Regions from separate parts of the Streptomyces sp. NPDC045287 genome, predicted to be linked through region 1. Evidence: riboswitches for the same ligand, from Rfam matches in the RefSeq annotation. Region 1 holds a riboswitch; the other holds the start of a gene.
What was found. A riboswitch is a leader RNA that binds a small molecule or an ion and turns the genes downstream of it on or off. The one in region 1 is predicted to bind glycine.

Region 1 (5,658 bases):
ACATGGTCGGCGCGTGGAATCCGTAGTCGATCAGGCGCTTGGCGATGTCGTCGACGCTGACGCCGGTCTCCTTCGACAGCGGCCGCAGGTCGATGATGCACTCGTGCGCGACCAGGCCGCCCGGGCCGGTGTACAGGACCGGGAAGTACGGCTCCAGGCGCTTGGCGATGTAGTTCGCCGCGAGGACGGCGACCTGCGTGGCGCGCTTGAGGCCCTCGCCGCCCATGAGCCGTACGTACGCCCAGGAGATCGGCAGGATGCCGGCCGAGCCCCACGGCGCCGCCGAGATCGGGCCGACGCCGGTCTCCGGGCCGGCGGCCGGCTGGAGCGGGTGGTTGGGCAGGTACGGGGCGAGGTGGGAGCGGACCGCGACCGGGCCGACGCCGGGGCCGCCGCCGCCGTGCGGGATGCAGAACGTCTTGTGCAGGTTCAGGTGCGACACGTCGCCGCCGAACTCGCCGGGCTTCGCCAGGCCGACGAGCGCGTTGAGGTTGGCACCGTCGACGTACACCTGGCCGCCGGCCTCGTGGACCTGGGCGCAGATGTCGGCGACGTGCTCCTCGAAGACGCCGTGCGTCGACGGGTACGTGATCATCAGCACGGCGAGCTCGTCGCGGTACTGCTCGATCTTGGCGCGCAGGTCCGCGACGTCGATCTCGCCGTCGTCGGCGGTCTTGACGACGACGACCTTCATGCCGGCCATGACGGCGGACGCGGCGTTGGTGCCGTGCGCGGAGGACGGGATGAGGCAGACCGTGCGCTGCGCGTCGCCGTTGGCGCGGTGGTAGGCGCGGACGGCGAGGAGGCCCGCGAGCTCGCCCTGCGAACCGGCGTTGGGCTGGATCGACACCTTGTCGTAGCCGGTGACCTCGGCGAGGCGGTCCTCCAGCTCGTGGATGAGGCTGAGGTAGCCCTCGGCCTGCTCCGCCGGGGCGAAGGGGTGCATCTGGCCGAACTCGGGCCAGGTGACCGGCTCCATCTCGGTGGTCGCGTTCAGCTTCATCGTGCAGGAGCCGAGCGGGATCATGCCGCGGTCCAGCGCGTAGTCGCGGTCGGCGAGCCTGCGCAGGTAGCGCAGCATCGCGGTCTCGGAGCGGTGCGCGTGGAAGACCGGGTGGGTGAGGTACGCGTCGGTGCGCAGCAGCGCCTCGGGCAGCGCGTCGGCGGTCTCGGCGTCCAGGGCCTCGATGTCGCCGCTCACGCCGAAGGCGGCCCACACGGTGGAGATCCGGTCGCGGCTGGTGGTCTCGTCGCAGGCGACCGAGACGTGGTCGGCGTCGACGAGGCGGATGTTGACGCCGCCCTCGCGGGCCGCGGCGACGACCTCGGCGGCCTTGCCGGGCACGCGCGCGGTGACGGTGTCGAAGAAGCCGCCGTGGACCACCTCGACGCCGCCGGCGCGCAGGCCGGCCGCGAGGATCGCCGCGTACCGGTGGGTGCGCCGGGCGATCTCCTTCAGGCCGTCGGGACCGTGGTAGACCGCGTACATGCCGGCCATGACGGCGAGGAGCACCTGGGCGGTGCAGATGTTGCTGGTGGCCTTCTCGCGGCGGATGTGCTGCTCACGGGTCTGGAGCGCGAGGCGGTACGCCCTGTTCCCGTCGGCGTCGACGGAGACGCCGACGAGGCGGCCGGGCAGGCTGCGGGCGAACGTGTCGCGGACGGCCATGTAGCCGGCGTGCGGTCCGCCGAAGCCCATCGGGACGCCGAACCGCTGGGTGGTGCCGACGGCGATGTCCGCGCCCAGCTCACCGGGCGAGGCCAGCAGGGTCAGCGCCAGCAGGTCGGCGGCGACGGTGACGACGGCGCCCAGCTCGTGGGCGGCGTCGATCAGCGGCTTGATGTCGCGGACGGCGCCGGAGGCTCCCGGGTACTGGATCAGGACGCCGAAGACGCCGCGCTCGGCCGCCTCGGCGGGGATGCCGTCGCTCAGGTCGGCGACGACGACCTCGACGCCGGTTGGCTCGGCGCGGGTCTCGATGACGGCGATCGTCTGCGGCAGGGCGTCGGCGTCGACCAGGAAGACGCCGTTCTTGACCTTGCCGACGCGCCGGGCCAGGGACATGGCCTCCGCGGCGGCGGTGCCCTCGTCGAGGAGGGACGCGCCGGAGGTGGGCAGACCGGTCAGGTCGGCGACCATGGTCTGGAAGTTGAGCAACGCCTCCAGGCGGCCCTGCGAGATCTCCGGCTGGTACGGCGTGTACGCCGTGTACCAGGCCGGGTTCTCCATGACGTTGCGGAGGATGACCGGCGGCGTGAACGTGCCGTAGTAGCCGAGGCCGATCATCGGGGCCAGGACCTGGTTGCGGTCCGCCAGGGAACGCAGTTCGGCGAGGACCTCGGCCTCGGTGCGGGCCTCGGGCAGGCCGAGCGCCTCGGCGCTCTTGATCGCGTCCGGCACCGCGGCCGCCGTGAGCTCGTCGAGCGAGCCGTAGCCGACCTGCGCGAGCATCTTGGCGCGCGCCCCGGAGTCGGGGCCGATGTGGCGCTGCTCGAAGGGGGTGCCCCGCTCGAGTTGGGAGAGCGGAATGCGGTTGGCGGTCATGTACGGGGGCCTCCTGGTCATAGCGACCTGCGAGGGGCACCTCGGCGCGGGTGCCCGGACGGCCTCCCCCTCTGTCATCTCAACCTGAGAGCTTCGCCGCGCACCCCGGTGAGGGGTGGCACGGCTTTCACCGTCGGTGAGGGCGGGTGCCGTCCGACGCCCGCCCTGCTTTCCAGAGTGACCTCGTCCGTGCGGTACAGGGGCCTGAGAGATTCCGGGGAGGATTTGCTCCTTCGGCGCCTCCGGACGGTTTCTCCGGAGGACTCTCCCGCACGGGGTCAGCAGCCATGACCAGCCTACCAGCGAGGTTCCAGGCCGATCCCTCGAGTGGCCGAGGTCACCGTTGTGCCCTTTCGTAGGGGTGATGGACCCGTTGCGACCGGCTGGAGGAACTGTGCAAACCGACATCGACCCGCGCGGCCTGATGGGGCGCAAGGTGTTCGACCGCGACGGCCGCAAGGTCGGCACGGTGGACGAGGTGTACCTGGACGACGCGACGGGCGTCCCCGAATGGGCGGCCGTACGGAGGGGCCTCTTCGGGCGCGACGCGTTCGTCCCGCTGGAGCCGAGCGAGCTGGCCGACGACGGCCTGCACGTCCCGTACGAGAAGGCCCTCATCAAGGACGCCCCGGGCTTCGGGGTGGGCCGGCACCTCTCGCCGGAGCAGGAGCTGCGGCTGTACCGGCACTACGGCCTGGCCCTGCCGGCCGCGCCGTCCCCGGGCAGGCACTCCGGCACGCCGGCGGACGGGGGCGGCTGACCGCCGCCCGGCACCAGCGGCAGCGGATCGCCCGGCTCCAGCTCCGGGTCGTCCGTCCGGAACGTCCGCACCCTGCCGGGCGCCGACCCCGGCTCCTCGAACCGCACGGTGACCCGGCCGAGCCCGCTGCCCTGCACCCACCCGGGCCCGTACGCGGTGTGCCGCACATCCGCCCCGGCGAGCCACCGCCGCTCCCCCGGCACCGGCTCCCCGCCGTCGACGGCACCCCCACCCGGCCCGGCGTCCGGCGGCGGCTCCTCCGGCCCGGCCGCGGCCTCCCCCGCGGACAGCGGCGGCACCCCGTCGGAGGCGCCGGGCACGGCCGGGGGCCCGTCGACCGCCGCCTGGGCGAACAGGTCCTCCTGCGTGAAGTCGGCCAGCCCGCTGACCCCGACGCCGAGCAGCCGCACCCCGCCCGTCGTGTCGACGGCGTCGAGCAGCCGGGCGGCGGCCTCCCGCACCACCACGGGGTCGTCGGTCGGGCCGCGCAGCGTCTCGGAGCGGGTCAGCGTCGAGAAGTCGTACCGCCGCACCTTCAGCACCACCGTGCGCCCCGAGCGGCCGGCGGCCCGCAGCCGGCGCACGCACCGCTCGGCGAGCCGCTCCACCTCCCACCGCACCCGCACCCGGTCGTGCAGGTCCACGTCGAAGGTGTCCTCCACGGAGATCGACTTGGCGTCCCGCTCCGCCACCACGGGCCGGTCGTCGCGGCCGAGCGCCATCGCGTACAGCGACGTCCCGTGCGCCCTGCCCAGGAGCCGTACGAGCTCGTCCTCACCGGCCTCCGCCAGGTCGGCGACCGTCGTCATCCCGGCCCGCCGCAGGTGCTCCTCGGTCGCCGGCCCGACACCGGGCAGCGTCCGCACGCCCATCGGCGCCAGCAGCGCCCGCTCCGTCCCCGGCTCGATGAGCACGAGGCCGTCCGGCTTGGCCTCCTCCGAGGCGATCTTCGCCAGCATCTTGGAGCCCGCCAGCCCCACCGACCCCGTCAGCCCCGTCACGGCGCGGATGTCCCGGCGCAGTCGCTCCCCGACCGCCCGCGCCGCCGCCCCCTCGCACGCGGCTCCCCCGGCCTCCAGGTCGACGAACGCCTCGTCCAGGCTGAGCGGCTCCACCAGCGGCGACAGCCGCCCCAGCAACTCCATGACCTGTCCGCTCACCGACCGGTAGACGGAGAAACGCGGCACCAGGTAGGCGGCGTTCGGCGCCAGCCGCCGGGCCTGCGCCATGGGCATCGCCGACCGCACCCCGAACCGCCGCGCCTCGTACGACGCCGTCGCGACGACCCCGCGCGGCCCCAGACCACCCACGATCACGGGCTTCCCGCGCAGACTGGGCTTCGCCGCCTGCTCGACGGCGGCGTAGAACGCGTCCATGTCCAGGTGCAGGATCGTCGGCGCGGCTCTCACACCACCGATGCTGCCCCACCCCACTGACAATCGCCCGCACACGCGTACGGCGGCGGGCGCGCCGCTCAGACGGCCTTGTCGCGCCTGCGGCGGGCCAGCTCGTCGGCCGGGTTCTGCCCGAGGAGGGTCTCACCGGTGTCGACCCGCTCGCCGTGCAGCTGCGACAGCGCCGCCTCGACGTCCCGCCACACCACGCCGACCGCGATCCCGAAGATCCCCTGCCCACCCTGGAGCAGGTCCACGACCTCGTCCGGCGACGAGCACTCGTACACCGTCGCGCCGTCGCTCATCAGCGTCATGCGCTCCAGGTCGCGCAGTCCCTTGCCGCGCAGGTGCTGCACGGCGGCCCGGATGTTCTGCAGGGCGACACCGGTGTCCAGGAACCGCTTGACGATCTTCAGGACGACGACGTCGCGGAAGCTGTAGAGGCGCTGCGTGCCCGACCCGTACGCGGGCCGGACGCTCGGCTCGACCAGCCCCGTACGGGCCCAGTAGTCGAGCTGCCGGTACGTGATGCCGGCGGCCGCGCACGCGGTGGGGCCCCGGTACCCGATGACGTCGGTCGTCGGCTCGGCCGCATCCCCGTGAAACGGATACGGCCCGCTCCCCACCGGACTCCGTCCGGGGAGACCCCCTGCCGTACCGTCGCCGCTGCTCATCACGCCGACCCTCCGTCCTTGACCTGCCACATCGACGGTAGGCAGTCCCCAGGGGTGCGTCAACGATCGCCACACTCGCCACGCCGAGTGATAATCACCCTGAGAGTGGTTTGACGTGTCCCGATTCCGGGAACCGCTACTCGAATGCGCTGAAAACGCGGCGAGCGCCCCCCGAACGCCGGGAGGACACCACCTCCGCGCGCCCGGGCGCACCGCGCTCCGGTACGCGGCGCGGTCGCGGTCACTGGTTGCCGGTGCCGAAGTCCTCGGGAGAGATCTGGTCGA
Region 2 (5,658 bases), on a different contig from region 1:
AGCGGGTGCTTGGCCGCGAGGGCCGTGACCCGGGCCTTCAGCGCCTCCGCGTCGTACGACGGCTTCAGCGCCTCGGCGATGATGTCGGCGACCTCGGTGAAGTCCTCGGTCCCGAAGCCCCGCGTGGCCAGCGCCGGGGTGCCGATGCGCAGGCCCGAGGTGACCATCGGGGGCCGCGGGTCGTTCGGGATGGCGTTCCGGTTGACCGTGATGCCGATCCCGTGGAGGCGGTCCTCGGCCTGCTGGCCGTCGAGCTCGCTGTTGCGCAGGTCGACCAGGACGAGGTGCACGTCCGTGCCGCCGGACAGGACGGAGACGCCCGCCTCGGCGACGTCGGCGCGGACCAGGCGCTCCGCGAGGATCTTCGCGCCCTCCAGGGTGCGCTGCTGGCGCTCCTTGAACTCCTCGCTGGCCGCGACCTTGAAGGAGACCGCCTTCGCCGCGATGACGTGCTCCAGCGGGCCGCCCTGCTGACCGGGGAAGACCGCGGAGTTGATCTTCTTGGCGAGCTCGGCGGTCGACAGGATGACGCCGCCGCGCGGGCCGCCCAGCGTCTTGTGGGTGGTCGTGGTGACCACGTGGGCGTGCGGCACCGGGTTCGGGTGGAGCCCGGCCGCGACGAGGCCCGCGAAGTGGGCCATGTCGACCATCAGGTAGGCGCCGACCTCGTCGGCGATCCGGCGGAACGCCGCGAAGTCGAGCTGGCGCGGGTACGCGGACCAGCCGGCGACGATCAGCTTCGGCTTGGACTCCTTGGCGAGGCGCTCGACCTCGGCCATGTCGACCTGGCCCGTCGCGTCGTCGACGTGGTACGCGACGACGTTGTAGAGCTTGCCGGAGAAGTTGATCTTCATGCCGTGGGTCAGGTGCCCGCCGTGGGCGAGGTTCAGACCCATGATCGTGTCACCCGGCTGCAGCAGGGCGAACATCGCCGCGGCGTTGGCCTGCGCGCCGGAGTGCGGCTGCACGTTGGCGTGCTCGGCACCGAACAGCGCCTTGATGCGGTCGATGGCGATCTGCTCGACCACGTCGACGTGCTCGCAGCCGCCGTAGTACCGGCGGCCGGGGTAGCCCTCGGCGTACTTGTTGGTGAGGACGGAGCCCTGGGCCTCCATGACCGCGACCGGAGCGAAGTTCTCCGAGGCGATCATCTCCAGGGTGTTCTGCTGGCGGCGGAGCTCGGCGTCGACGGCGGCGGCGACGTCCGGGTCCAGCTCGTGGAGGGGGGTGTTCAGAAGCGACATCACGCGGTCCCTACGGGTGTGGGTGTCGGGCTGGTCAGCCGGCGAACTCGGTGTACTCGTCGGCGGAGAGCAGGTCCTCCGGCTCCTGGGCGACGCGCACCTTGAACAGCCAGCCGTCCTCGAACGGCGCGCTGTTCACCAGGGAGGGGTCGTCCACGACCGCCTGGTTCGCCTCGACGACCTCGCCGGTGACCGGCGAGTACAGGTCGCTGACGGACTTGGTGGACTCCAGCTCGCCGCAGGTCTCGCCCGCGGTGACGGTGGCGCCGACCTCCGGAAGCTGGACGTACACGACGTCGCCCAGGGCGTTCGCCGCGTGCTCCGTGATGCCGACCGTCGCGACGCCGTCCTCGGCGGGCGACAGCCACTCGTGCTCCTTGCTGTAGCGCAGCTGCTGGGGGTTGCTCATGGTCTGAATTCTCCTGTACGGGCGTGCGTGGTGGTGAACGGGGGAGGGGTGTGCGGGATCACGTCCGGCGCCGCGGGCGGACCGCTCGCGAGCGTGTCACTTCCGACGCTTGTAGAACGGCAGCGCCACGACTTCGTACGGCTCGTGGGTGCCGCGGACGTCGACGCCCACGCCGGGCGTGCCCGGCGCGGCGTGCTCCGCGTCCACGTACGCCATGGCGATCGGCTTGCCCAGGGTCGGCGACGGGGCGCCCGAGGTGACCTCGCCGACCACCCGGCCGTCGGCGACCACGGCCATCCCGGCGCGCGGCACGCGGCGGCCCTCGGCGACCAGGCCGACCAGCTTGCGCGGCGGCGCGGTCGCGGCGCGCGCGGCGGCCTCCTCCAGCGCGGCGCGGCCCACGAAGTCGCCGGCCTTCTCGAACTTCACGACCCGACCCAGACCCGCGTCGAAGGGGGTCAGCCCGGTCGTCAGCTCGTGCCCGTACAGCGGCATGCCCGCCTCCAGGCGCAGCGTGTCCCGGCAGGACAGGCCGCACGGGATCAGCCCGACGCCCTCGCCCGCCCCGGTCAGCGCCTTCCACAGCCCCTCGGCGTGCTCGGGCGCCACGAACAGCTCGAAGCCGTCCTCGCCGGTGTAGCCGGTCCGGGCGATCAGCGCCGGGACGCCGGCGACCGTGCCGGGCAGGCCCGCGTAGTACTTCAGGCCGTCCAGGTCCGCGTCGGTGAGCGACTTCAGGACGCCGGGGGACTCCGGGCCCTGGACGGCGATCAGCGCGTACGCGTCGCGGTCGTCGCGGACCTCGGCGTCGAAGCCGGCCGCGCGCCCGGTCAGCGCGTCCAGCACCACCTGGGCGTTGGAGGCGTTGGCGACGACCATGTACGTGTGCTCCTGGAGCCGGTACACGATCAGGTCGTCGAGGATGCCGCCGTCCTCCCGGCAGATCATCGTGTAGCGGGCGCGGCCCACGCCGACACCGCCGATGTCGCCGACCAGGGCGTAGTCGAGGAGGTCCGCCGCCTGCGCGCCGGTGACGGTGATCTCACCCATGTGGGAGAGGTCGAACAGACCGGCCCGGGTGCGGACGGCGGTGTGCTCGTCGCGCTCGCTGCCGTACCGCAGCGGCATGTCCCAGCCGGCGAAGTCGGTCATGGTGGCGCCCAGCGCGCGATGCAGCGCATCGAGGGCCGTGCGGCGGGGGGAAGTGCTCATGGAAGGGCTCCCAGGTCCGGGGCATGGGTGGCGAGGACGGTCCTCCCCATCTGTCATCGGAACCTGAGAGGTTCGCCGTGACCCCTTCCGGGGGCGCGGCTTGCACCTTGGGTGGAGCCCGCCCCGGCGGTGCGGGGAGCGGCTCGCTTTTCAGATCTGCCTCATCCGTGCGGTGCGGGGCCTGAGAGATTCAAGGGAGGGACTTGCTCCTTCGGCGCCCGGGCCGTCGCCGGCCCGGGACTCTCCCGCACGGATTCGAGCGGCCTGTATGCGGTTGTCGGCGCGCACATCATTGCACGGGGGCCCGGAGAGGAAAACCTCGGCTTGTCGGCAAATCGCTTGTGTCCCATTACTGTTTCTTTACACTTCTTGGGCAGGCTGGGGGGAGCCGAGCTCGGGAGGGGCCATGATGTCGCAGCGGTCCGGCGCGTACGCCACGACCGCGGGGGTGCCGGCGCCGCCGGCGCTGCCCGCCCGCACGGCCGCGCTCCCGGTCCTGCGCGACCTCCGCGCCCGCGGCGGGCGGGTCCCGCGCGAGCTGGCCTTCGCCGAGGCCGACGTGGTCGTCGTCTCCGGTCTGCCCGGCAGCGGCAAGTCCACTCTCATCCGGCGGATCGCCCCCGGCCGCGCCGTCGACTCCCAGGACACCCGCGAGCGCTGGGAGGGCCGCGTGCCGCGCCTCCTGCCGTACGCCCTCTACCGGCCCCTCGTCCGCGCCGCCCACTACGCCGGCCTGCGGGCCCGGCTGCGCTCCGGCCACGGCGTCGTCGTCCACGACTGCGGCACGCAGTCCTGGGTGCGCCGCTGGCTCGCCCGCGAGGCCCGCCGCCGGGGCGGCACGCTGCACCTGCTGCTCCTCGACGTCGACCCCGACACCGCCCGCGAGGGCCAGCGGGAGCGGGGGAGGGGCGTCTCCGCGTACGCCTTCGCCCGGCACCGCAGAGCCGTCGGCCGGCTCGTCCGCGACGCCGAGCGGGGCGTCCTGCCCGGCGGCTGCGGCTCCGCCGTCCTCCTCGACCGCGCGGCGGCCACGGCCCTGGCCCGCATCCGCTTCCTCTGATCCGCCGGCGCCGGCCCGTCCCCCGCCCGCGCTAGGGTGCTGCGGCACGCACCGGAAGAACCGGGGAAGGACGCAGGGGACACCGTGGACACCGCACCCGCCGCAGTCGACACCGCATGGCCCTCCAACGAACTGGAGGAGGTCCTGTCCGCCTCCCTCGGCCAGAGCGCCTCCGGCGCCCGCATCGTCGAGGTCCTCGGCCGCAGCCTCGTCTGGGTGCCCCTGCCCAGGGGCGGCTCCCCGGACGGCGCCGGCCCCGGCGCCCCCGGCCTCGACCTGCCCACGCTGGAGCTCGACGGCCTGCCGTACGTCCCGGTGTTCACCTCCGAGAGCCAGTTCCGCGCCTGCGCCGGCGGCCACATGGCGTACGCCGTCGCCCCCGCCGTCGAGTTCGCCCGCGGCCTGCCGCCGCAGCTCGGCCTCGCCCTCAACCCCGGCGGCACCGTCGGCGCGCCCCTCCCGCCGCCCGCCGTCGCCGAGCTGTGCCGCACCGGTCGCGGCCCCCTCGAAGGGCCGGCCTCCGGCGCCCGCGTCCGGCTGTTCGAGCCGGACTGGCAGGACGACCCCGTCGACTTCCTCTCCGCCGCGAGCGCCGAGTTCGGCGCGACCGGGGTGGTCCTCACCGCCCGGCGCGCCCTGGCCAGCATCGAGGGCGAGCCGCCCACCCTCTTCGTCGGCGTCCAGCTCTCCTCCTGGGAGGACGCCGACCGCGCCGCCCCCATGGACGCCCTCGGCCGGGCCCTGGGCGCCGTCCCCGTGCCGTGGCCGGTCAACCTGGTCCTCCTCGACGTCGCCCGGGACCCCGTCGGCGACTGGATGCTCGAGAAGGTGCGCCCCTTCTACCGCCGCGAACACGGCTCCTGACCGGGCGCGCCCTTAAGCTGGACCGGAAGTCTGCGAACGAGGGGCGGGATCAGGTGAGCGCGTCAGGCACCGCGGCGGGCAGTGGGGCGTCCCCTGGTGGAGCGCAGCCGGGACCTCACGGAGAGGTCGAGCACATGCTGCGGCAGGTCTCCCCCGGGCGCTACGACGCCTACGAGGCGCTGCTCCACGCCCTCGCCGGGAGCCAGGTGTGGATGCTGCTCTGGCACGGCCAGGCCGGCTCCCCCGACGCCCAGTACGGGAACATGGAGGTCGACGGCCTCGGCTACGCCCCGTGCGTCACCTCCGCCCAGGAGCTCGCCGCCTCCGGCTGGAACCGCGCCCACGAGGTCGTCGCCGTCCGCGACGTGGCCCGCGCCCTCTACCCCGACCGGTGGGGCATCTGGCTCAACCCGCACGCCCCCGGCGGCGGCGTCGGCATCCCCTGGCCCGACCTGCGCCGGATCGCCACCGGCCTGGACCGCATGCCCGCCGGCCCGCTCCGGCTCTCCGAGCCCGCCATCGAGCTGCCGCAGTTCTACGCCCTGCTCACCCAGAACGCCCACCGCACCCCCGCCGTCCGCTCCCTGCGCCGCGCCTGGGTGCAGCCGGCCCTCGGCACGCCGTACCTCGCCATCGGCCTCGACCTCTACGACACGGGCCAGGCGTCCGTCGACGCGGTCCGCGCGATGATGCAGCAGTCCGTCGCGGCCGTCCCGGACGGGCTGCCCGTGTCGACGGTCGCCATGTCCGACGGGTACGACCCGGTCGCGATGTGGCTGCGCGCCAACGCCCGCCCCTTCTACGACCGCGAGGCCCACCTCCCCCCGCCGCGGCGCGGGACCGCCGCCTACGGCTACCCGCAGCAGGGC

Region 2: it holds a riboswitch for glycine, as region 1 does, so the genes downstream of both, gcvT (glycine cleavage system aminomethyltransferase GcvT) here and gcvP (aminomethyl-transferring glycine dehydrogenase) in region 1, are expected to answer to the same signal.

What each region holds. Positions count from the first base shown of each region.
Region 1 is NZ_JBWKJG010000012.1:258,694-264,351, forward strand. It holds gene gcvP (aminomethyl-transferring glycine dehydrogenase) at 1-2,545, opposite strand, end outside; glycine riboswitch at 2,728-2,826, opposite strand; gene AC07D6_RS21360 (PRC-barrel domain-containing protein) at 2,910-3,305, shown strand; gene AC07D6_RS21365 (DNA polymerase IV) at 3,233-4,714, opposite strand; gene AC07D6_RS21370 (MerR family transcriptional regulator) at 4,780-5,373, opposite strand; gene AC07D6_RS21375 (bifunctional nuclease family protein) at 5,615-5,658, opposite strand, start outside.
Region 2 is NZ_JBWKJG010000004.1:71,715-77,372, reverse strand. It holds gene glyA (serine hydroxymethyltransferase) at 1-1,244, opposite strand, end outside; gene gcvH (glycine cleavage system protein GcvH) at 1,279-1,653, opposite strand; gene gcvT (glycine cleavage system aminomethyltransferase GcvT) at 1,750-2,865, opposite strand; glycine riboswitch at 3,026-3,123, opposite strand; gene AC07D6_RS08645 (AAA family ATPase) at 3,272-3,925, shown strand; gene AC07D6_RS08640 (enhanced serine sensitivity protein SseB) at 4,010-4,789, shown strand; gene AC07D6_RS08635 (enhanced serine sensitivity protein SseB C-terminal domain-containing protein) at 4,843-5,658, shown strand, end outside.